Regions from separate parts of the Neobacillus canaveralius genome, predicted to be linked through region 1. Evidence: riboswitches for the same ligand, from Rfam matches in the RefSeq annotation. Region 1 holds a riboswitch; each other region holds the start of a gene.
What was found. Region 1 has a riboswitch for cyclic di-GMP ahead of ABC255_RS02525 (PAS domain S-box protein). Riboswitches for the same ligand answer to the same signal wherever they lie in the genome.

Region 1 (5,689 bases):
GAGGATTGAATCCAACCCATAAAATCGTTTAATTTCCTCCTCGTAATTGGCACCGATCCTCCTATTAACGGTAAGCTCATTTGCAATAAACCGACCGTTTTGCTTTAATAATCGAAATATTTCCTTAAGTGCACTAGGCTTGTTGACAAAAGAAAGAACAGATTCGGAAATAATGAAGTCATATCGACCGTCTGGTAACGGACATTCCTATCGAGCCCTGAATAATTTCCACTGGTAATTGGTAGTTTATCATTCTGTTTTTTGCTTTTCCTACCATTATGGGGTTAATATCCATCCCTGTTACTTTTGCACCATAACGTGCCGCTAAATAGGCAGCTGTTTGGCCGGTACCACAACCTACATCTAAGATGTGAGAAAACTTGTTAATCTTTTCGTTCTCAAATATTTCCTCTGTTAGTTTAATACCACCAGGATGTGCTCCACTAACGCCAAATTTGGATAGAAAATCTAAATACATTGAAGCCCTAATGAGAACCACCTTCTCCATTTATCTTAGTTGCATAATATGATTTGATAAATTGGATGGTTCCTTTTAAGCCCAGATCTTAACCAAAGAAAAACTTGCTTTTTTGGTCCGAGTTGAATAAAAAGAGCTGTCTAATATGGACAGCCCTAGTGAAATATTACTAGCAACTTGCTTAGGAGTAACAAGCTGCATTAATATTATCGACAAATAATCTAGAATTGACTAGCTCTTTTTGAAAAAAACTTATAGATTTATATAAACTATCACCCAATACTTATCGTTGATAACAAGTACAATGATTTTTAAATTTATTATGTAGTACTTTCTGCACAGTAATATATTCGTAGTATAATAAGTCTGGCTAGATGGTATTTTCAAGTAATCATTGAAAATTTGGGGAGTAAAGCTGAATTCACATCAAAAATGGGAGGAGTTTTAAGTGATAGTGGAAAAGGGGATCGTTTTTTTAGCATTATGTATGGTGATAGGAATCATCAATCTTTGTCTTGTATTTATGGGGACAAGTAAGAAATGGTTATTAAATTCTGTTATAACAGTTTTAATCATCGGAATGGGTGTAGTGGAAGGTAAGGCGGATGCTGCCACGAAGGGAACCTACCACTATAATGATTCTTTTTCTAGTGTATATGAAGGAGAGTTAAATGAAAAAGGATTGCCAGATGGGAGAACCAAGGGGACAGGAACCTTGGTCCTCCAATCTAAACCATATAAAAACAGAGCTAATGCACCAATCAGCTCTGTTTTATTTTATATAGATTCCTGTGAATGTACTTTAGTCTAGAGTAATTACGTCATAGATTTCTTGATAATCCATAAGCAGCATTTTCTTTAAGCGTATCTCTATATCCTTACTATTCCTATTATTGATGTACTCATTGGGAAGTAATGTTTCTTTCATACACCCTAGATCGATATTTGTTTTAAGCTTAGTAAAGAACTTGGATTCAAATAAGTCATTTTGTAATTGAATAATGGCTTGATTGTCGATTAATATCTTCGGAGCCACTCTATTTATTTCGTCTTCAACTTTTTTATACGCCGAAATAAATGCTTCTTTTGTTTTTTGTGTTGCTTCAATTTTGAGGCTTTCAATTGAAAGTGCAGAATGATTCAAATCTACAGCAAAATATTTAGGGTGAACGTCGAGATGTTTATCCTGTAAGTCTTTTAATACCTTTGAATCTGCCCAAGATTGATAGCCGCTATATAAGGCTGTATCGTATTCAATTGCGAGAAAGATCGCGATGCATAGTAAGTCTTCTTCGAGCAGTTTATTACGTAAGTGATCTAAATATAGTTGATATTTAGAAATGAAATCAGCACGGTTTGGGTTATAGTGCTTTAGATTCGTTGTTAAATACCGAATAATCCACTTGAATTCATCATAAAACTGAAGGAATGCTGTGCTTTGTGGAATGGTCATGTACGCTTGTAAAGTACTTGGTAAATCTTTAAAGAATGATTGTTTATTCTTTACTGCAAAAACTGGGATTTCATAATGTATTGCCTTTACCATTCGTAAAGCATCTTCTTCTGAATCAGTCTTTTTTATGACATGCATGGATAAATTAAAGCACTTAAACACGATGTCCACTGAATGATCGTCAAAGTGGTCGGTGAAATAAGAAAACATTTGAGAAGGTACTGTCTCCTGATTTTCGGAAAGAATAGCTTCAGCACTTTCGTAATAAGGAATCCCTGAATTATCGATAAAGTCCTTAATTTCATCATAGATTTCTTCGATCCCTGTTTCTATTTTAGATTTAAAATGAATAAGCAACAGAATATCAAACCAGGAAGTGAACCCATAAAACCGAATGTACTTCGTTGGTTTATTTATAACAGATTGTAAGAATAATATCTGATATAGTCTCGAGTTATTATATTGTAGCACTGTTAATTGATTGAGTTCCTGCGGTAGAATCTCAGAATAATTTTTACTATATGCAATTGGGTGCTGCAGAGATGAATCTAGCCAAGGTGCACATAATAAATTACTTTTTAACTTAGATGGGATTGGCTTGTTTTCATCCATTAAAGGCATGGTAATTAATCGGTTTCGCGGTTCCATAAAGGATGATATTGCTGAAAAATAGGTTTGTTCTACTTGTTGAATATGTATCATATCATTGGTTGTTTGCATTTCAGATCTTTGTGTCCGAACTGTTCCGACAAGAAGCATAAGTGAAGCCAAAGTGAAAAATGCTACTGTCGTTCCTCCAATTAAATCTCCAAGCGGTCCAATATCTCCCCAACTTTCTCCCATTGTAAATGTATAAGCTTTTGAAATACAAAATATCGTACTCAATATATACAAACCAAGTGCTGAAAAAAGTGCAGCCAGTTTTTCGAATTTTTCTAGTTTATATTTTTTACTTTGAATAACGAAAGCAACTATCATCCAATAAACGATTGAAATCCAGAAATACGGACTAGTGGGTGAGTAAGCCACAAGTATCGCATCCAAAAAGCTAGGGTCTGGTTTGGGTACAGTAGAATCTATTGAAATATTCATATTCATTCTTTTTTATTCATTCCTTATATTCAAAATGATATATACATATTTTACTATAAAGTGACTTCCTTGGTGTAGTGGACCAAGGTTCCTGTCCCCTTGGCCCTTTTGGCCCTTTTTACCAATAGCCCCAAATAGTAGGTGGTTTATTTTATTATCAATAATTGTATAATAGATAATAGTCTCAGAAAATACTGAAATAAACAAAAAAATACGATAAAGGCAAACTTACTGAAAGGTGAGGACGCAAAGCTACGGGTCTATGGTTATAAACCATAACTATGATCGCCGGGTTACCGAATAATGATATGACCTGATCGGCTAGTTCTAAATGGAATAGTCTTCTTTTTTTATTACATAAAGATTGGGGTATTTAAATGAATATTGGATTTATTGCTTCCCGATTCGATGAAAATAACTTACATAAAATATTCGATAACCCTGGACTAGCGATCTGGTATAAAGACTTACTAGAAGATACTTTATGGGTATCTAAAGGTAATGCATCCATATACGGGTATACGCAAGAATATTTCATGGAGAATCCCACAGTATGGTTAGAATCGGTTTATCCGGAAGACAAATGGATAATTGAAAATGCAAGTAGCAGGCAATTAGTAGGGGAGTCAACCGTTGTAGAATATCGAATCATTCGTTCCGATGGTAAAGTTCGATGGGTGCAGGATCGTTCTCAGCCAATCTTAGATGAAGGGGGAAAGGTGATCGCCATAAGCGGTTCTGTAAATGACATTACCTTACAAAAAAGAGAGACATTGAAATTACAAGAGCAGCTTAAAATGACCGAAAACAGGTATCGTTCACTAATAGAAAGTGAAGACCAATATCGTAGTTTAGTAGAAGTGTCACCAACAGCTATCTTTGTTCATCAAGAAGGAAAAATCGTTCTGGTCAATCGTGCTGGATTAGAGGGGCTTGGTGCCGTTCATGAGAATCAGCTGGTTGGCAGGGAGATATTTGACTTTATTCATCCGGAAAGCAAGGAAATCTTATCGGACCGTTTTAAGGAAACGTTAGTAAATGGAAAAGTTGGCCCGAGCGAATGTAAATTATTGACCTTAGATGGAAAGACCATTGATGTAGAAGCCTCTGGAACAAAAATTCTATTTAATGGAAAACCAGCAATTATGGCGGTTGGAATCGACATTACAGATAAGAAAATCTTACTTGAACAATTAGCTATAAACGGCCAACGGTATAAATCGCTCTTCGAACATAATGACAACAGTGTATACTCGTTTGATTTGGATGGTCATTTTACTAGCTTTAATACTGTTTGTGAAGAAGAAACGGGGTATCGTAAGGAAGAACTATTAAAGCCGATGAATTTTAAGGAATTGATTGTCCCTGAAAAACTGGAAGAAGTAGTAGATCATTTTGCCCGATGCATAAAAGGAGAGGCACAAAATTTTAGAACCTCTATAGTGGATAGGAAGGGTTCGATCATTCATATAAATGTGACAATGGTACCTATTTTCGTAAATGGAGAAGTGAATGGTGTTTTTGGGTTAGCTCAGAACATTACGAAACAGGTGGAAATAGAAATAGCCATTGAACATATGGCCTACCATGATTATTTAACCGGTTTGCCAAATCGCAATAAGTTAAATTCAAGTCTAACAAGCGAACTGGTCAGTGCTGCAAACAGAGACCAAAAAGTGGCTGTTTTATTTATGGATCTTGATCGATTTAAAGTGGTCAATGATACCCTCGGTCACAATACAGGCGACGAATTGCTCAAAGAAGTAGCCCAACGGCTTAACGCCTCTTTAAATGATGGAGACATCGTTTTTCGGCAAGGTGGAGATGAATTTATTATTATTCTTAAAGACGCTGATCGAGATGTGGCTGCAAAGGTGTGCAGAAGAATTATGGATGTTGTAGCTGCTCCATTTAAGATTCAAAATTATGATATCTATACTTCTCCGAGCATTGGGATCAGTATATTCCCAGAAGATGGAGAAACGGTGGAAACGTTAATTAAGCATGCTGATTTTGCCATGTACCAAGCTAAAAAGGAAGGAAAAAATAATTTTAAGTTTTATTCATCGAAGAATCAGGCTTTCAATATCAATCCCTTAGAATTCGAAATGGATCTTCATAAAGCCGTTAAAAAAGAGGAGTTACTCCTTCACTATCAGCCGAAAGTGAGTTTGAAAACAGGAAAAATTGTCGGTGTAGAAGCCTTAATCCGCTGGAGCCATCCAAAATGGGGACAGGTACCACCTGGAACCTTTATTCCGATTGCCGAAGAAACAGGACTCATTATTCCTATTGGTGAATGGGCTTTATATACTGCTTGTAAGCAAAATAAAGAGTGGCAGCAAAAAGGTTTTACCACCACGATTTCTGTCAATTTATCAGCTAAGCAATTTACACTTTCTAATTTAGATGAAACAGTTGCGAGGATCCTGAACGAGACAAGGTTGGAGGCCCAATACTTGGAATTAGAGATTACCGAAAGCATAACAGCGAATATAGAACGCACCATTTCAACCTTACAAAAGCTTAAAAGGATTGGAGTTCGCATTAGTATTGATGATTTTGGGACTGGTTTTAGTTCTTTAAATTATTTACAAAAGTTTCCTTTGGATACTTTGAAGATTGATCAGTCCTTTATCCGGAGACTGCAAAATAATCCGAATGAT
Region 2 (5,689 bases), 4.7 Mb from region 1:
TCCGATCACCATGCGATTATTCCAACAGAAGGGTATGTAAACTTCTCAGCGTTTACAGATAAAGAACGGAAAATTTATGACTTAGTGGTGAAACGATTTTTAGCCGTGTTATTCCCGGCTTTTGAGTATGAGCAGTTAACGCTTCGTGCAAAAATAGGTGAAGAAAACTTTGTTGCAAGAGGAAAAACTATTCTTTCGAGCGGATGGAAAGAGGTATACGAGAATCGCTTTGAAGAAGAGGATGCAGGAGACGACCTAAAGGAACAGATTTTACCACGACTTGAAAAAAACAATACCCTTAACGTGAAGTTAATTGCGCAAACATCAGGTCAAACCAGCCCGCCAGCCCGTTTTAATGAGGCAACATTATTGTCTGCAATGGAAAATCCTACGAAGTATATGGGAACCGACAATAAACAACTGGCAGAAACTTTAAAATCAACGGGCGGATTAGGAACTGTAGCTACTCGTGCAGATATTATCGAAAAGCTTTTCAATTCATTTCTAATAGAAAAGCGTGGTAAAGACATTCACCTTACTTCCAAAGGACGTCAATTGCTGGATTTGGTGCCTGAAGAACTGAAGTCCCCTGCCTTAACAGCTGAGTGGGAACAAAAACTTGATCAAATTGCCCATGGCAAGTTGAAAAAAGATGTTTTTATCAGCGAAATGAAAAAGTACACAAAAGAAATTGTCGCTGAAATTAAAAACAGTAATAAAAAGTATAAGCACGACAATATCTCTACAAAAAGTTGTCCGGACTGTGGAAAACCAATGCTTGAAGTAAATGGGAAAAAAGGCAAAATGCTTGTGTGCCAAGACCGTGAATGTGGACATCGAAAAAATGTTTCGCGCGTCACTAATGCGCGCTGCCCGCAATGCAAGAAAAAACTTGAGCTTCGCGGTGAAGGGGAAGGACAAATTTTCGCTTGTAAATGTGGATATCGTGAGAAACTATCTGCCTTCGAAGCGCGTCGTAAAAAAGAATCTACTGGTAAAGTGGATAAACGTACGGTACAAAAGTATCTGAATAACCAAAACAAGGAAGAAGAGCCGATTAATACAGCTTTGGCAGATGCATTAAAGAAGTTGAATTTGAAGTAAGAAAGATCAAAAACAATATCGATTAGAAAATTGGGCTTTATATACTTGTTTTGTATATAAAGCCTATATTGTAAACAGCAGGAATCCTTTCTTATATTATCTTGCTAAAGTGATATTGTGCTAAAATTCTGACAATTGCATTGACAATCAAGCTTCTTATCACATACAATAATTATTAATCTAATAGAATTTTTGAATGGACTGATAACCTATGAGGCATCCAAAAACAAAATTAAATTATGTAATGTTTATAAAAGAGGCTGGACTCCAAATCTAATGTGATATGGAATCCAGCCTCTTTCTTTATTCTATTAAAGTGGTAGAGGTGAGAAATATGATTATGCTAACAGGTCAAAGTTTAACGTTGGAGCAAATGAAAGAAGTTTTATATCGAAACGAAAAGGTTATTGCTTCTGAGAAAAGTATGGACCTTGTAAAGAAAAGCCGTGAAGCGGTGGAGAAAATCGTTTCCAATCATAAAGTGGTGTACGGTATAAATACAGGTTTTGGAAAGTTCAGTGATGTCATAATCGATAAAGAACACGTTAGGGATTTACAACTAAACTTAATTCGCTCCCATGCTTGTGGAGTCGGCGACCCTTTTCCTGAGATTGTTTCAAAAGTTATGGTGCTTTTACGAGCCAATGCACTTTTAAAAGGATATTCAGGTGTTAGACCCATCGTGATTGAGAAACTATTGGAATTGCTAAATGCTGAAATCATCCCGGTTATTCCTCAACAGGGTTCACTGGGTGCCAGCGGTGATTTGGCTCCACTCTCCCATTTAGCTTTAGTGCTGATTGGGGAAGGGGAAGTATTTTACAAAGGAAATAGGATGGATTCAATCCATGCGCTGCAAATGGAAGGGATTCTTCCGATAACATTAGAGGCAAAAGAGGGTCTCGCGTTAATTAATGGAACACAGGCGATGACAGCTATGGGAGTTGTCGGCTATCTTGAAGCGGAACAGCTGGCATTTGAAAGTGAACTAATCGCTGCAATGACAATTGAAGGATTGAACGGAATCATTGACGCCTTTGCCGAGGAGGTTCATGTAGCAAGAGGCTACCAACAGCAAATTGACACGGCAGCGAGAATCCGCGGTTACCTAAGTGATAGTTTATTAACCAGTGTTCAGGGAGAATATCGTGTTCAAGATGCTTATTCTATAAGGTGTATTCCACAGGTTCATGGAGCTTCTTGGCAGGCACTGGATTATGTAAAAGAAAAATTAGAAATCGAAATGAATGCCGCTACAGACAATCCATTAATATTTGATGACGGAGAAAAGGTTATTTCAGGAGGGAATTTTCATGGGCAGCCAATTGCTTTCGCGATGGATTTTATGAAAATTGCCGTTGCCGAGCTTGCGAATATATCTGAAAGACGTATCGAGAGATTAGTAAATCCACAGTTGAACGATTTGCCGCCTTTCTTAAGCCCTGAGCCTGGTTTGCAGTCAGGTGCGATGATTATGCAATATGCGGCGGCGTCGTTAGTATCAGAAAATAAAACACTGGCACACCCAGCAAGTGTCGATTCCATTCCCTCCTCTGCTAATCAGGAAGACCATGTGAGCATGGGAACGATCGCCTCTAGGCATGCGTATCAAATCATTCAGAATGCTCGAAGAGTGCTGGCGATTGAACTAATTTGTGCCATGCAGGGTGTTGAAATTCGCGGGGTAGATAAAATGGCCAGCCAGACCAAGCGGGTGTATGAAAAGGGGAGGGAGCTTGTTGCTTCTATAAAGAAGGATCGAATCTTTTCAATAGATATTGAAAGGGCTGCAACAGGTCTAAAAGAATGGGACTTAAAGAAGCTTATTCAAAAATTTGATAATGTTAGGCAGGCAAAAAAGGCGTGAAAATCACGCCTTTTATTCTACGTCTTTCGTTTCTACCCTATTCTTAAATGCCTCTTGCACTACAATAAATTCCTCGTCTCCAATGGCATCCTTTGAGTGTTTCTCAACTACGTTATCTTTTGGTAAATTTCCAGGATGACCTTTCTTCTTATGGTTAAAATGTTCTCCACGTGCCAAATTAAACACTCCTTTCGTCTTCGAATGTATCATTCCCAAACGAAGGAAAATTATTAGTGGAGAGGAGAGACAGAGTATTAATCACCTTCTATATTTTCATCAGACTTTGCAGGTTTACAAATGCGATCAAGAAGGTAACCAAAAAATACAACAAAGGCTATTGGGATAGCGTAATTCAACACATGAATGGTTGTCATTGACTAGATCCACCACCAATATTAGAATATTTACAATATTTAGTATATTTTAATGGTGTTTATGGTAGATGTCAATTGTCACAAAATAGACAAATTTCACTGCGTTTTTCTGGTCTTTTTGTATCGTTTTATAAAGACTTTCATTAGGTAAAATAACCTAATATCGACTTTTATCCCTCTGTTTTTCCGTAAATCTTCCATATTGATTGTGAATTTCAGGAATTCTGCGAATTCCATAAAGCTCTTTTGTAGAAAATTGGAATATTTTGTGTAAAAAAAAGGTTCGAAAAAATAAACCATTTGACAAATTCCAACACGATACTGAAAAAGTACTATATATAATAAACATAGTCATTATTTAACAGGAAAGCTTGTCTATTGAATATACTGAATAATCAATGATTTATGAGTAATAAGAAACAGAAAAGGGCAAACCCATTGAAAAATGGGGACGCAAAGCCGAGGATCTAAGGTATAGATTTTACTATGATGGCCGGGCTACCTGGAATACGAATATGTATTTTAGGAGTGAATGTGAGTGGGCATAACTGACAGTATGAAAAATGGTATGGATGCAGAATGGCTAGCTCTTATTTTAGAGGCAAAGGACCTAGGAATTTCGAAGGAAACAATCCTTAATTTTCTCCATCAGAACGAAGCCAGAGAGGTAGTACTTAAGAATCGCTAAGATACATAAAAGAACAAAGCATACTACAAAAATCCTGGTAGTATGCTTTGTTCTTTTTTATTCGTTATTATTTTGGCCAATTCGCCACTTATTGAATTCAATAAAATCGCGAAATTGTTCTTTAGAGACACCCGAATCCATCGCCTCTTTAACAATGCTCATCCAATCACTATCTAATTCTTCTTTATTAATGTGTTCATTTATTAAATGGTCAACAGGAACGTTTAATACAGAAGAAATCTTTTCAAGGAATTGAATTGATGGATTTCTTTGCAGGTTTCGCTCAAGAGAGCTTAAATAAGATTTAGCAACTCCAGCTTGCTCAGCAAGTTCTGATAATGACATCCTTTTTTCTAACCGAAGTTTTTTTACACGATCACCTATCATGGGCTCACACACCTAATTTTTATTATTGCTATAATAATTTTATCAGAAAAGCGGAAAAAGTTCCATATTAAGAACAGTTTATTATGACAAAAATATTTATCAAAGTCAAAAACTTTTTGAAAAAATGTTAGCTTAGCGATAAGATTAAAGTGTGTTTCCAATTCTCTAAGAATACATAAAAATAATATAAAAAGGTTGGGAAGATCATGATTGTTCTTAAATCACTGCGGGAAATCGAGAGAATGAAAAAAGCAGGGGAAATTCTTGCTTCATGCCATAAAGAAATTGCAAAAATGATTAAACCAGGTATAACAACTTGGGAAATTGATGAGTTTGTGGATGATTTTCTTAAAAAACACAATGCCACCCCACAGCAAAAGGGCTATAAGGGCTATAAATACGCCACCTGTGCGAGCATTAACGACGAAATATGTCATGGATTCCCAAGAAAGGAACCATTAAAGGAAGGCGATATCGTAACAATAGATATGGTCGTCAACTATAATGGCGGATTAGCGGATTCAGCATGGTCTTATGCTATTGGAACTGTCCCTAAGGAAACAGATCATTTATTAATGGTTACAAAAGAGGCACTCTATAAAGGAATTGAGCAGGCTGTCCCTGGAAATCGGATTGGAGATATCGGTCATGCTATTCAAACCTATGTAGAAGGAGAAGGCTTATCGGTTGTTCGTGATTTTATTGGTCATGGAATTGGAGCAGTCATTCATGAAAAACCTGATGTACCACATTATGGGCTGCCTGGAAAAGGTCCTAGAATAAAAGAAGGAATGGTATTTACTATTGAGCCAATGGTCAATATCGGTATGTACCAAACAAAAATGGATAGTAATGGCTGGACTGCTAGGACGATTGATGGGAAATATTCGGCACAGTATGAACACACCATTGCCATCACCAAGGATGGTCCGATTATTTTAACTGAACAGGAAAAATAAAAAAACAGATCTCTCGAGATCTGTTTTACTTATTTTTGCGAAGGTTCCCTAATTCCTCCACCAAAGCTTGCATTTCGTTAGGGCTAAAAGAAGGTTTTTTCATAACCATTTCATAAATTTCTTTTAATTCCTCGTACATTTCCTCATCAAAGTGTGAAGATTTAATGGCTCCGAGATTTAGTACCTTTAATTTTTCCTTTATTTGTTCAATCATATACTCAACATTTTCTACTGTTTTTTCTGATAAATTCATCCCGTCACCCTTTCAGTATTCGTAACTTTATCTTTCCATTTTCATTGGAAGATGTCA
Region 3 (5,689 bases), 260 kb from region 1:
GGTGTTTGGTTTGAGTTCATCAATTATATGCATGGGTGAATTATTAATCGATTTTTTCTGTACCGATGTGGACATTAACTTATTAAAAGGACAAAATTTTCAAAAACAAGCTGGGGGAGCGCCGGCTAATGTCTGTGCGACGATTGCGAAATTAGGGGGGACAGCTCTTTTTAGCGGAAAAGTCGGAAATGATCCATTTGGACATTTTCTCAAGAAAACGCTGGATGATGTCCAAGTAGATACAGCAATGCTTGTGTTCGATGATTTTCATCCAACCACATTGGCCTTTGTATCCCTACAGGCAAATGGCGAAAGAGATTTTGTATTTAATCGCGGTGCTGATGCTTTCTTAGTGGAGGAAGAAATTGATATCGATAAGCTAAATGAGGCTGCAATTCATCATTTTGGTTCTGCCACTGCTTTATTAAGCGACCCCTTTCAATCCACTTATTTTCAAGTAATGCGTCATGCAAAGGAACAAGGGAAATTTATTTCATTTGATCCTAATTACCGAAAAGATTTATGGAAAAACAGAATTTCCGAATTTATCCACTTGGCAAAGAAGGGAAGCTCCTTAGCTGATTTTGTAAAAGTGAGCGATGAGGAGCTAAAACTAATTACAGGAATCCCTAACTTGGCAGAGGGAACAAATCATCTTCATGAATTAGGAGCGAAAGTAGTTGCTGTAACATTAGGTAGTGAGGGAACATATCTGTCAAATAGGGAAAAAAGTGAAATTGTTCCAAGTGTAAAAATAAAATCCGTTGACTCGACAGGTGCCGGTGACGCATTTGTTGGGGCAACCTTATTCCAATTCGCAAAAGATAACCCTGAGATAGAAGACTTTGAGAAGCTTAAAAAAATTATTTACTTTAGTAATAGAGTTGGTGCTTTAGTATGTACTAAGGTGGGTGCAATTTCTGCATTACCTACGTTAGAAGACGTTTTATCTGCATTATCCTGATTACCATAACTGTTGTTCAAACTTCCGTCATAACATTTCAAACAAACTGTGAACTTAACACTATACCTATGTTACTAACTAACAAAATCCAATATAGTGTAAGTATAAAGAGCAAACAAATTTTGAAAGGCGGAATGACTTATGTTTAACAACTTTTTAAGAGAAAATAAAATCTCAGCAGCTATTTTAACTATTATTCGTTTATACCTTGGCTACTCTTGGTTCACTGCTGGTTTTCATAAATTAACAGGCGGGTTTGACGCTTCTGGTTTTCTAAAAGGTGCGATTGCAAATCCAGTAAAAGGACCAGATGGCAACATGGTATACGGATGGTACGCTAACTTCTTAGAAAGCTTTGCTTTACAAAACATCGATGTATTCAACTTCATCGTTCCTTGGGGCGAAACGTTAATCGGCTTAGGACTTCTTCTAGGATGTTTAACAACAGCAGCAATGTTTTTCGGTCTAGTAATGAACTTCAGCTTCTTCTTAGCAGGAACCGTATCTCATAACCCAACAGACATCTTCTTAGGCTTCATTATCTTAACAGCGGGCTACAATGCTGGAAGATATGGTTTAGACCGCTGGGTGGTTCCATTCATCCGTAAAACACTAAATACTCATACTGAAAAAAATAAAGCAGCTGCCTAACTTGTAGGCACAGAGACGATTCGTTCCCCCCGAATCGTCTTTTTTATGGGTGACAGGCACCGCCCGTGGACACTGTCCACCTGAGGCGGACAGTCATTCTAGCAATTTTATTATTCTTTTGATATGAAAAGATTCATTTGTTGATCGGCGTTTTTTGCTACTGCCATTAGACTCATGGTGATTAGCATGGTAAGTGCTCCTATGGCTACGCCTAGTATAAAAGTTAACATTAATTTTTCCTCCATTTTCACTTAATCGTAGGAAGGATTACATATTCGGTAACTGGCTAGCGTTGTTTTTCACTTTAGCCCCTATAGTTTTGCGTCATCACCTTTCGGTCATTTTGCCTTTTCGTACGATTAATGTTTTTTTATTTTTGGTGAATTTTCCTTAGTATTCTATTGTATCGACAACATTGATTTAAAAGTTTAATAAAATGTCGAAAAAAACTAAAAACATGATAAATAACTTAAATAGATTCTTTAGCAACCTTTTATTTGGGTTCGATGACGATTGCTTGTGAGCCCATTTGCTCCCATGAGGAGATGAAATTTTTTCTATCCACTTTTTTGTTTTTTGTACCGTATGGATCGTTGAGATAGATGTATTCTTGATCGTAGCCGGTAATGACGACACTGTGCATTTTAAACGTAATTCCAACGGTCCCTTGTGGTGTAGACCATGTTTCGAAATCGGGTAAGGGTGAAAAGCTGGTGGTGGTAATCACCCAAACAGGAAGACCTTGACTTACTTTTTCCAGGATGGAGGAAAAAGGATAGTTTGATAAATTTTGAACCACCAACTGGTCATTGACATTGGTATTCGCTAAATAAAAAATCGGTCCATGGTAGACACCTAAACCAGGACCAGTTTCCATATCACCAACAAATCCCATATTGGGATTTCCACTTTTCCCATCATCGTAGAGAAGAGGAACCCTTGGGATTTGTGCGGCGAGTTCATTTTTAGTTACGTCGATTCCCCAATATTGCAGTAACATAGCTAAACTGGTTACTTCACAGCCGTTGAATAACCGGGGTTCATCCATTTGATTGAGTAAAGGTACATCCAATTGGATTTCCTCGGCCAACACCACTTTTGTAAAGGGAGTAGCAGCCGCGTCTTCTTCGTTACGGCCTGTACCCACGTCTGCCAATATAGAAAAACATAAAACTAGTATACTAACCCCATATATAACAACCTTTTTCACAGTTGCATCCTCTGCTCCCCAGAAATTTTTAACTTTCTCGTAAAATCACAACAGTTACTCGCCGATTTGACTGGCGATTTTCATCCGAATCATTTGGATAAAGAGGCTGAAATTCTCCAAATCCTGAAAACTGCATGCGATTTGCTTGAACCTTTTGTGACTCAAAGTAGTGGAGAACACTTGCGGCCCGAGCGGCAGACAGTTCCCAATTGGAATTATAGACAGTATTGTGTGCCGGAACATTGTCAGTATGACCTTCAATGCTGATCGGATTCGGAACGGTATTAATCAAACCGACAAGCCCGTTTAAGGTTTGATACGAGCGCTCTTTTAAATCCGCTCTTCCAGAATCAAATAACACAACGTCTTTTAACGAAACTTCAATTCCCTTTTCCGTTTCTTGGAGAGAGACCATATCCTGCAGACTATTGTTATTTATATAGCTTTCGAGCTGTTCCCTTAATACATCCAGTTCTTTGTCATTGGTTTCGCCTTTTACTTCTTCCTCTGGCAGTCCTACCTCTAGTTGTGGAGAGGAAGGGTTCGGCGATAGACCTGCTTGTTGATTGTCAATTTTTGTCCCCGTTAATTCAGATTGAAAGGATTCCATGATCGATTGATATTTATCTTTGTCAACGGTGCTGGATGCATATAAGACAATAAATAATGCAAGTAACAGAGTTAAAAGGTCAGCATATGGTATCAGCCAGGATTCATCTATATGTTCATCGTGGTCAGAGTTAAAGGCTCTTTTCCGTTTTCTCATGCCGATTTCTCCTCAAAATCATCATCTTGTTCAAGTTGCTTTTCTGCTTTATGGCGTTCAGAAGGAGGAATATGAACCGTCAGCTTTTTCTCCAAGGCACTTGGTAAAACTCCCTGGTAGATAGAAATCAGCCCTTCAATGATAATCAGCTTTAATTCTTGCTCTTGTTTGGAAAGTCTCTTTAATTTGTTCGCTAATGGATGCCAAAGTACATAACCGGAAAAAATCCCAAGTAAGGTAGCAATGAAAGCAGCTGAAATCGAATGACCGAGTTTTTCTACTTCGGATAATGAGCCGAGTGCGGCAATTAGACCGACTACGGCCCCAAGTACACCAAGAGTCGGAGCATACGTACCAGCTTGGGTGAAAATAAGTGCGCCTGTTTTATGACGTTGCTCGATCGCCTCGACTTCATCGAATAACACTTCCTCAATGAATTCCGCATCATAGCCGTCGATGATCATTTCGAGCCCCTTTTTAAAAAAAGGATCGTCTGTTGTTTCAGCAATTTCCTCTAAAGCTAGAAAACCCTCTTTTTTGGCCATTTCCGCACATTCTATTAATCTAGCAACCTGTTCTGCTTTCGAAGGAAGCTTCGGTTCAAATAAAGAAATTTTTAACAGCTTCGGAAACTTTTTGATTTCTCGAAACGGAAATGCAATAAGCACGGCAGCGGCTGTTCCGCCAAAAATAATCAGATATGCCGCGGGGTTGTTCAAGGATGCGAGTGGTGCTCCCTTTAACATCATCCCTATACCAATTGCGAGGAGTGCCAATAAAATTCCAAAAATACTAGACATAAATTTCTCCTTTAGTTTATCTTTAATTTAGTTTTAATAAATTGCATTCTACGTGAAACGGAAAATTTCGACAGTTTTCTTTTTTTAATAAAGTGATGTTAACCATCATGAAAGGGGTATCCGCTTGAAGATCCAACAAAGTCAAACTATCAGTCAGGATCGCTTTATAACTGTGCGGGAGAAAGGGAAAGAATCCTCTTCCTTTCAACAAATTTTTCAGGAAACACAATTTGATTTAACACAGGAGCGATTGCAAACCCTTCTCAAGGATTTGGATCAAAGCGGTACTCGGTTAAGTACCTCTCAATCTGTAAAAGATTTACTAGCGTATAAACAAAGCATTCAAGATTTTTTAAAAGAAGTGGTACAAAATGGTTACTCCATAGAAGAGTATCGGTCATTTCACTCCAATGGAAGAGATAAAAGACTAAAAATAATTAAACAAATTGATCAGCAGTTGATCAAACTTTCGGAACAGGTGATGGAAAAACAAACTGTTTCGGTTGACCTTTTGAAGACTATCGGTGAAATTAAAGGACTATTAGTAAACTTATACATGTAGAGAGGAGCACGACTATGCTTCGAGGAATTGATACCGCTGCATCTGGGATGATTGCGTTGCAAAGAAGACAAAATGCACTTACGAATAATTTGGCTAATGTTGAGACTCCAGGTTTTAAACAGGATTCAAGTCCGCTTCGTTCCTTTCCCGAAATGTTATTGGAGCGCATTCGTCAAACAGAAACTTCGGGAGAAGCACCAAAAATCGGTACTTTGTCCATGGGAGTGTATAATCAAGAAACCTTACCTCTTTTTTCGCAGGGAAGTCTGGTGAACAGTAACTTGCCTTTTGATGTCGCTATTAACGACCAAGCGTTGCCTCCCATTGTAGAAAACGGGGAAAACATAAAACCAGCTGCCTTTTTTGCCGTGCAAACCGCTGATGGCAGTTTCCAATTTACACGAAACGGAAGGTTTTCGGTAAATCAAAATGGACAGCTGACGACCTCGTCCGGAGATTTGGTTTTAGGAAAAAATGGCCGACCCATATCGGACCAAGAATTGACACTTGGAAATGTGTCCATCCAAAGTAACGGGGATATCATTGTTAGCCCTGATGACCCAGCGCGTGCACGAACCGTTGCCTCACTTGGAATCATGGTGGTCGAAAACCCCAACCAATTAGTGAAAAAAGATAATGGTCTTTATGAGCTAGAGGGGGCAGTACCAGCTATGCTTGCACAGACTCTCCCTGCAGGTTTGCAGCTGCACCATAAAATGATCGAGCAATCAAACGT
Region 4 (5,689 bases), 710 kb from region 1:
TTGTATCAGACAAAAAGATAGTAGATATGTGTTTTGATAAATATTTAACCTATAGAATTCTAAAAAGTAATAATATTCCTGCTGTACCAGCTTTTTTAAGCTTAAATGAAGTATTAAATGAATTAGAGAATAAACATCTTACTTTTCCTTTAATCGTTAAACCAAGAACAGGCAGTGCAAGCATAGGAGTTCGTGTAGCCAAATCGGTCGAAGAACTTGAAAATATGTTAGATACTTCTGAAGATTTAATCGTACAGCCATTCATGGCAGGAGAAGAATATGGAATCGATTGCTATGTTGATTTGATTAGCAATAAACCAACCCATCTTTTTTGTAAACGTAAAATAAAGATGAGAGCGGGAGAAACAGATAAATCCGTAGCGGTAAAAAATCAGAATTTGGTAGAGATTATTGAGGATCTGCTAAATAAACTAAAGCTGATAGGTCCTATCGATATTGATTGTTTTAAAACAGAATCAGGTTATGTAATTTCCGAAATAAATCCTCGATTTGGCGGAGGATATCCTCACTCTCACGAAGCAGGTCAAAATTTCGTGAAGTGTATAGTAAATAATTTAAAGGGGATTTCGAATCAATCTCAAATTGGAGACTATCAAGAGGAATCAATCATGATAAAGTTTGATGATGTTATGTTACTGAATTAGGTAACCAAGAATTGAGGGATAAGTATGTATGAAGTCATTTCATTTGAAGACGTTCCAAAATGGGAGAAAAAGATGAATGAGCTATCCAAAAAGGATGTGTTTTATCGTCTTTGCTACTCAAAGTTATATCAAGAAATAGGAGATGGTGATCCTTATTTATTCTTTTTTGAAAATGAACAAGGTCAAAAATTATGCTATTCGTTTTTAAAGAGAAAACTAAATAAATTGCCATATTTATCTGAAGATTTAGAGGGTGCTGCATTATATGACATCATAACCCCCTCTTATGGTTATGGTGGACCATTATATGATCATGCAGATTATCCATTAATCCAACAATTTAGGAGAGAATTTGAAGACTATTGTAAAGAGGAAAATATCATTACAGAATTTATTCGTTTCCATCCACTACTCCAAAACCAAAGATATATGGAAAATTTTCTAGAAGTTTCATATGATAGAGAAACGGTCTATGTTGATTTAACAAAAAGCCAAGATGAATTAATTTCAGACTATCATAAAAATCACAAAAGAAATGTAACAAAGGCAATAAAAAACAACTTGGAATTTAGAGTTTTTAAAGGAAGTCAAATTGAAGAGCAACTAAAAACATTTTACGAAATGTATAGTGAAACGATGGATAAATTGAATGCTTCAGATTATTCCTATTTTTCTAGTGATTATTTACAGAATCTAGTTAGTGGTTTTGAAGACCATTCAATTATGGGTGCTGTTTTTTATAAAGATAAAATGGTGGCTGCGGCACTGTGTTTGTATGATGGCGGTACACTCCATTACCATCTAGGTTGTTCAAAACAGAAGTTTTTAAATTTAGGGACCTCCATATTTTTGCTGCACAATATTGCACTTTGGGGAAAAGAGAACGGATTGCAATCCTTTCATTTGGGTGGTGGTCACATTGGCAGGGATTCTTTATTTCAATTTAAGCACCGTTTTAATATTAAAGGAACACTGGATTTTTACATTGGAAAGAAAGTTCATAATCCAGAAATATATAAAACCCTAATAGGGAAGTGGGAAGAATATTATTTAAAACCCTCAAATAATTATTTCTTCCCGGCATACCGTTCCCTTGCAAATAAGGTACCTGCAATTATAGAGTAGAAATAGATAACCTTTATCATTGGTATAAAAATAGGTTAAGGTTATTCTTACGGTCAATTGTTGCTAAAAGGACATTACTGACTTCAGTCTGATGCTGGCTCCTTAGTGTGTTTATGAGCCACCCTTCATCCTTATTTAGTTGTTGGAGTTCATTTAGTTCAATTTTGCCTTCCTTTATGATGGTCTTAGGAAGGTCAAAGGGCTCTGTCACCAAGTTATAGGTTGATGGGGTAATTGCCTCGTATTTTGGATCCAAAAAAACGGACAATTTCCCATCAGCTTCCCACAATGCTAATGCAACTTTTTTAACATCCTCTACTTTTTCTTCCCGTAATTCTTCTAATAAAATATCGATGGATATTCTGGCTTTATTCAAACCTTTATTGATAATTTCCCCGTCTTTAACAAGTGTAATGGGTGCAGGAGTAATTAGATTTCTTATCCTCGGAAATTTTAATATCGTATAAACACTGCCAATATATAATACCACCAAAACCACAGTAGTCGTCAGAGAACCCTTTAATCCAAGATGTTCATCTGACAATGGGTGGGCAATGATGTTCCCAATTATAAGAGCGATAGCGAAATCAATCAATCTTAGTTGCGCAATGGAACGCTGGCCCATTGCCTTGGCTACAAGAATCAAAAAGAAATAGGCTACCACTGCGCGAAGGATCCACTCAAATGTCGTTAGTGTTTCCTGACTATGAAAGAAATCCAGCGTTACCACATCCTTAGGGTTAGGTTCTAATTTCTTATAAACTTAACACAAACCGGGTAAGGCACCTTAATATCTGATTGTAAGAGAGTCAATTTACCAGTGTTTTCATCTCTTGAATATAAAACGATATTGCTCGATTCTTGATTAGAAGCAACAATGAATTTTTCAGAAGGGTCAATCTCAAAATCCCTTGGCCAATCTCCTTCTGTTGAGGTGTGTTCTACAAAGCTTAGTTCACCGGACTCTTGATTGATTTGGAACAGGGCAATGCTGTTATGACCACGGTTACCAGCATAAACAAAACGACCGTCCGCAGAAATATGTATGGCACTTCCTTGGTTATTTTCTGTAAAATCTTCCGGCAGAGTAGAAATATATTGTATTTCAGTAAAATGGCCGTTTTCTGGATGATAATTTAATGCTATAACCTCGGAGCTAAACTCGGTCATGATATAAGCATATTTTCCATTAGGATGGAAAGCAATGTGTCTCGGGCCGCTGCCAGCCTTTATTGGAAGAAGACTTACTTTTTCAATTGTGCCATTGTCATTTACTTTATAGGTAATTAGGGCATCAGTTCCCAGTTCAACAACAGCTAAATATTTTTCATCCGGTGTGACTCCTGCGTAATGGGTATGCGCTTTTTCCTGTCTTGGGTCAGGACCTGAACCCTCATGTTTAAAAATTGACATAGCAGGCTGCACGGAGCCATCTTCGTGATTTAGCAAAGAGGATTCTACTGTTCCTTTATGATAATTAGCGCTAAAAACATAGTTGTTTTTAGTGTCCACACTAACATGACAAGGTGATGCACCTTCTGAGAATTGGCTGTTTATTGCTGTTAACTCACCGTTATCGTTAATAGAAAAAGCTGCTAATCCTCCAGTGTCACCTTCTTTTACAACGGAATAAAGATAACGATTATTTGAGCTAATTGTTAGATATGTAGGGTTTTCTAACTTAGCTGCAACTTTAACGTCTACTATAGTCCTCTTATCTGTGTCTAGCGTGAAAGAATAAATACCTTCGCTATCACCTTTGGTATATGTTCCGATAAAACCTGTGTACTGTTTTTTTTCAGTCATCATTTAAACTCCTTTAATGAAATATCATCATTTTATTTTATCAAACTACCCAAAGAATTATTAAAACATGTTCTAGTGAGTGTATGTTTTATGAATACATTAAAAGACAAAAATATACAAGTAATAAGTATCATTAGTCTATTTTCGACCTCAAATCATTTATCTATCTCCGACCTTCTCTGTACTTTTATTATCTAAGTGTATAAATTTGTCATAATTTTTAGAATTAATTATGTTCGATATAAAGAATATGTGTGGTACTATTTTCTTATGAACTTTATAACTTTAATTAGATATAGGCAAATCTTTCGAAAGATTAGGGCGCAAAGCTTCAGGTCTAAAGTGCTAAACGATGACGGCTGAGTAGCCTAGGACAAATATTTTAGGAGGACACCCTTACATGTTACCCACTCTATTAGATGAAAAAGAAGTAGATAAGGAATGGCTAGAACTCATCTTAGAAGCTCGATATTTAGGGATTACTGTTGATGAAATTAAGGATTTCCTAAAAGACCCTTCGAATACATAAACATGTCCTCCTTTGATATTTACCTACTTAGTAAAGCTGCCAATTGTAGCTTACAAAAAAAGGATTATGAAAAAAGAAATTGCTCTAAAAAAAATGTCCATTAAAATGGGCCTTTTTTCGTTTAAAGGACAATCTAATAATATACGTTCTGATTAATAGGCATTTTTATTTTCATTACAGTATAAGTTTAGTAAAATTTAATCTAACATTACTGTATGGAGTTAAAACTATCACATAAATAAGGAGTTTGATTATGGCGCAAGGAAAAAAAAGTACTAAAAAAGGAACGACGAAACCACAATCCTCATCATCAAAATTTGTTTTTTGGATTATTGGATTGATTGCAATAGCTATTATTGGATTTATCTTTCTAGCTAACAACCAGAAATCTGATGATAGTGCTAAAGAAGCGATTGATTATTCCAATCAGCCTTTTTTAGGTGAAGAATCAGCACCTGTTTCAATTGTAGAATTTGGCGATTATAAGTGCCCGAATTGTAAAAACTTTGCGGAAAATGTTGTACCACAAGTAGTAAAAGAATTTGTTGATACAGGCAAAGCAAAATTTTATTATTTCCATTATCCATTTATTAATGTTGATTCAGATCGAACAGCTAAATTTTCAGAGGCGGTTTATCATGAGTTAGGCAACGAAAAATTTTGGGAGTTTCATGAACTTATTTTCGATAAGCAGCCGGAAGATACCCGATATGAAACAATTGATGTTTTTACAGAGGAATTTTTAACCAAAACATTGCAAGAAATGGCTACTGAGGAAGAGGTTAATAAAGTAGTTGCTTATTTTGATACAAAAGCTCCGGAAGAGGCTTGGAAAAGTGATGAAGCCCTTGGAGGAAAATTAGGAGTTAGTGGAACACCTACCATTTTTGTTAATGGGAAGCGATTTGATGGACAAACAATGGACGATTTAAACAAATTAGTAGAGGAAGCGGCAAAGGAGAAAGGGAATGAATAAACCTTTACTGCTTGCATGGGTTGCAGCACTTATTGCAACCATTGGGAGTTTGTATTTCAGTGAAGTTCTCCACTACATTCCATGTACGCTTTGCTGGTATCAGCGAATCTTTATGTATCCATTAGCAATCATTCTAGGAATTGCCTTTTACCGAAATGATAACGATATTGTGAAATACACCTTACCGTTATCGATCATTGGAATGCTCATTTCAGGCTACCATACGGCTCTTCAAAAGATTCCCTATCTGCAGCAATTTGAAATGTGTAAAAGTGGTGTACCTTGCTCAAAAGATTATATTAACTGGCTTGGATTTATCACCATTCCAATCCTGGCGTTTACCGCGTTCACGATTATTACCATTTGCTTAGTTATCATTGCACGAAACCAAAATAAATAAGGCTCAAGCAAATGCTTGAGTCTTATTTTTATTACCGTAATTTAGATTGATTTGCCAAGGAATGCTGTTAGCATCCATACATGTTTTTCTAAACCAGAATGAATTGCAAGGAGCATATCGCCTGTTGTTTCATCGTCCTTTTCACCGGCAATGCTCATACCTTCTTTTAATTCTCCAATAATAATTGA

Region 2: linked by a shared signal. The riboswitch ahead of ABC255_RS25295 (anti-repressor SinI family protein) and the one ahead of ABC255_RS02525 (PAS domain S-box protein) in region 1 are both predicted to bind cyclic di-GMP.
Region 3: linked by a shared signal. The riboswitch ahead of ABC255_RS03705 (DUF3789 domain-containing protein) and the one ahead of ABC255_RS02525 (PAS domain S-box protein) in region 1 are both predicted to bind cyclic di-GMP.
Region 4: linked by a shared signal. The riboswitch ahead of ABC255_RS05855 (anti-repressor SinI family protein) and the one ahead of ABC255_RS02525 (PAS domain S-box protein) in region 1 are both predicted to bind cyclic di-GMP.

What each region holds. Positions count from the first base shown of each region.
Region 1 covers NZ_JBDFLL010000001.1:505,049-510,737, forward strand. The annotation lists gene ABC255_RS02505 (class I SAM-dependent methyltransferase) at 1-174, opposite strand, end outside; gene ABC255_RS02510 (class I SAM-dependent methyltransferase) at 179-478, opposite strand; gene ABC255_RS02515 (hypothetical protein) at 927-1,289, shown strand; gene ABC255_RS02520 (hypothetical protein) at 1,281-3,029, opposite strand; cyclic di-GMP riboswitch class I at 3,235-3,324, shown strand; gene ABC255_RS02525 (PAS domain S-box protein) at 3,401-5,689, shown strand, end outside.
Region 2 covers NZ_JBDFLL010000001.1:5,165,958-5,171,646, reverse strand. The annotation lists gene ABC255_RS25310 (DNA topoisomerase III) at 1-1,104, shown strand, start outside; gene hutH (histidine ammonia-lyase) at 1,439-2,971, shown strand; gene ABC255_RS25300 (hypothetical protein) at 2,984-3,148, opposite strand; cyclic di-GMP riboswitch class I at 3,764-3,851, shown strand; gene ABC255_RS25295 (anti-repressor SinI family protein) at 3,884-4,033, shown strand; gene ABC255_RS25290 (helix-turn-helix domain-containing protein) at 4,091-4,420, opposite strand; gene map (type I methionyl aminopeptidase) at 4,627-5,379, shown strand; gene ABC255_RS25280 (DUF1128 domain-containing protein) at 5,405-5,632, opposite strand.
Region 3 covers NZ_JBDFLL010000001.1:760,247-765,935, forward strand. The annotation lists gene ABC255_RS03695 (carbohydrate kinase family protein) at 32-964, shown strand; gene ABC255_RS03700 (DoxX family membrane protein) at 1,106-1,615, shown strand; gene ABC255_RS03705 (DUF3789 domain-containing protein) at 1,726-1,845, opposite strand; cyclic di-GMP riboswitch class I at 1,890-1,973, opposite strand; gene ABC255_RS03710 (C39 family peptidase) at 2,109-2,825, opposite strand; gene ABC255_RS03715 (flagellar motor protein MotB) at 2,854-3,591, opposite strand; gene motA (flagellar motor stator protein MotA) at 3,588-4,391, opposite strand; gene ABC255_RS03725 (YaaR family protein) at 4,516-4,953, shown strand; gene ABC255_RS03730 (flagellar hook-basal body protein) at 4,968-5,689, shown strand, end outside.
Region 4 covers NZ_JBDFLL010000001.1:1,211,251-1,216,939, forward strand. The annotation lists gene ABC255_RS05835 (ATP-grasp domain-containing protein) at 1-665, shown strand, start outside; gene ABC255_RS05840 (lipid II:glycine glycyltransferase FemX) at 690-1,790, shown strand; gene ABC255_RS05845 (DUF421 domain-containing protein) at 1,807-2,511, opposite strand; gene ABC255_RS05850 (lactonase family protein) at 2,538-3,596, opposite strand; cyclic di-GMP riboswitch class I at 3,885-3,968, shown strand; gene ABC255_RS05855 (anti-repressor SinI family protein) at 3,997-4,125, shown strand; gene ABC255_RS05860 (DsbA family protein) at 4,379-5,101, shown strand; gene ABC255_RS05865 (disulfide oxidoreductase) at 5,094-5,501, shown strand; gene ABC255_RS05870 (Dps family protein) at 5,543-5,689, opposite strand, start outside.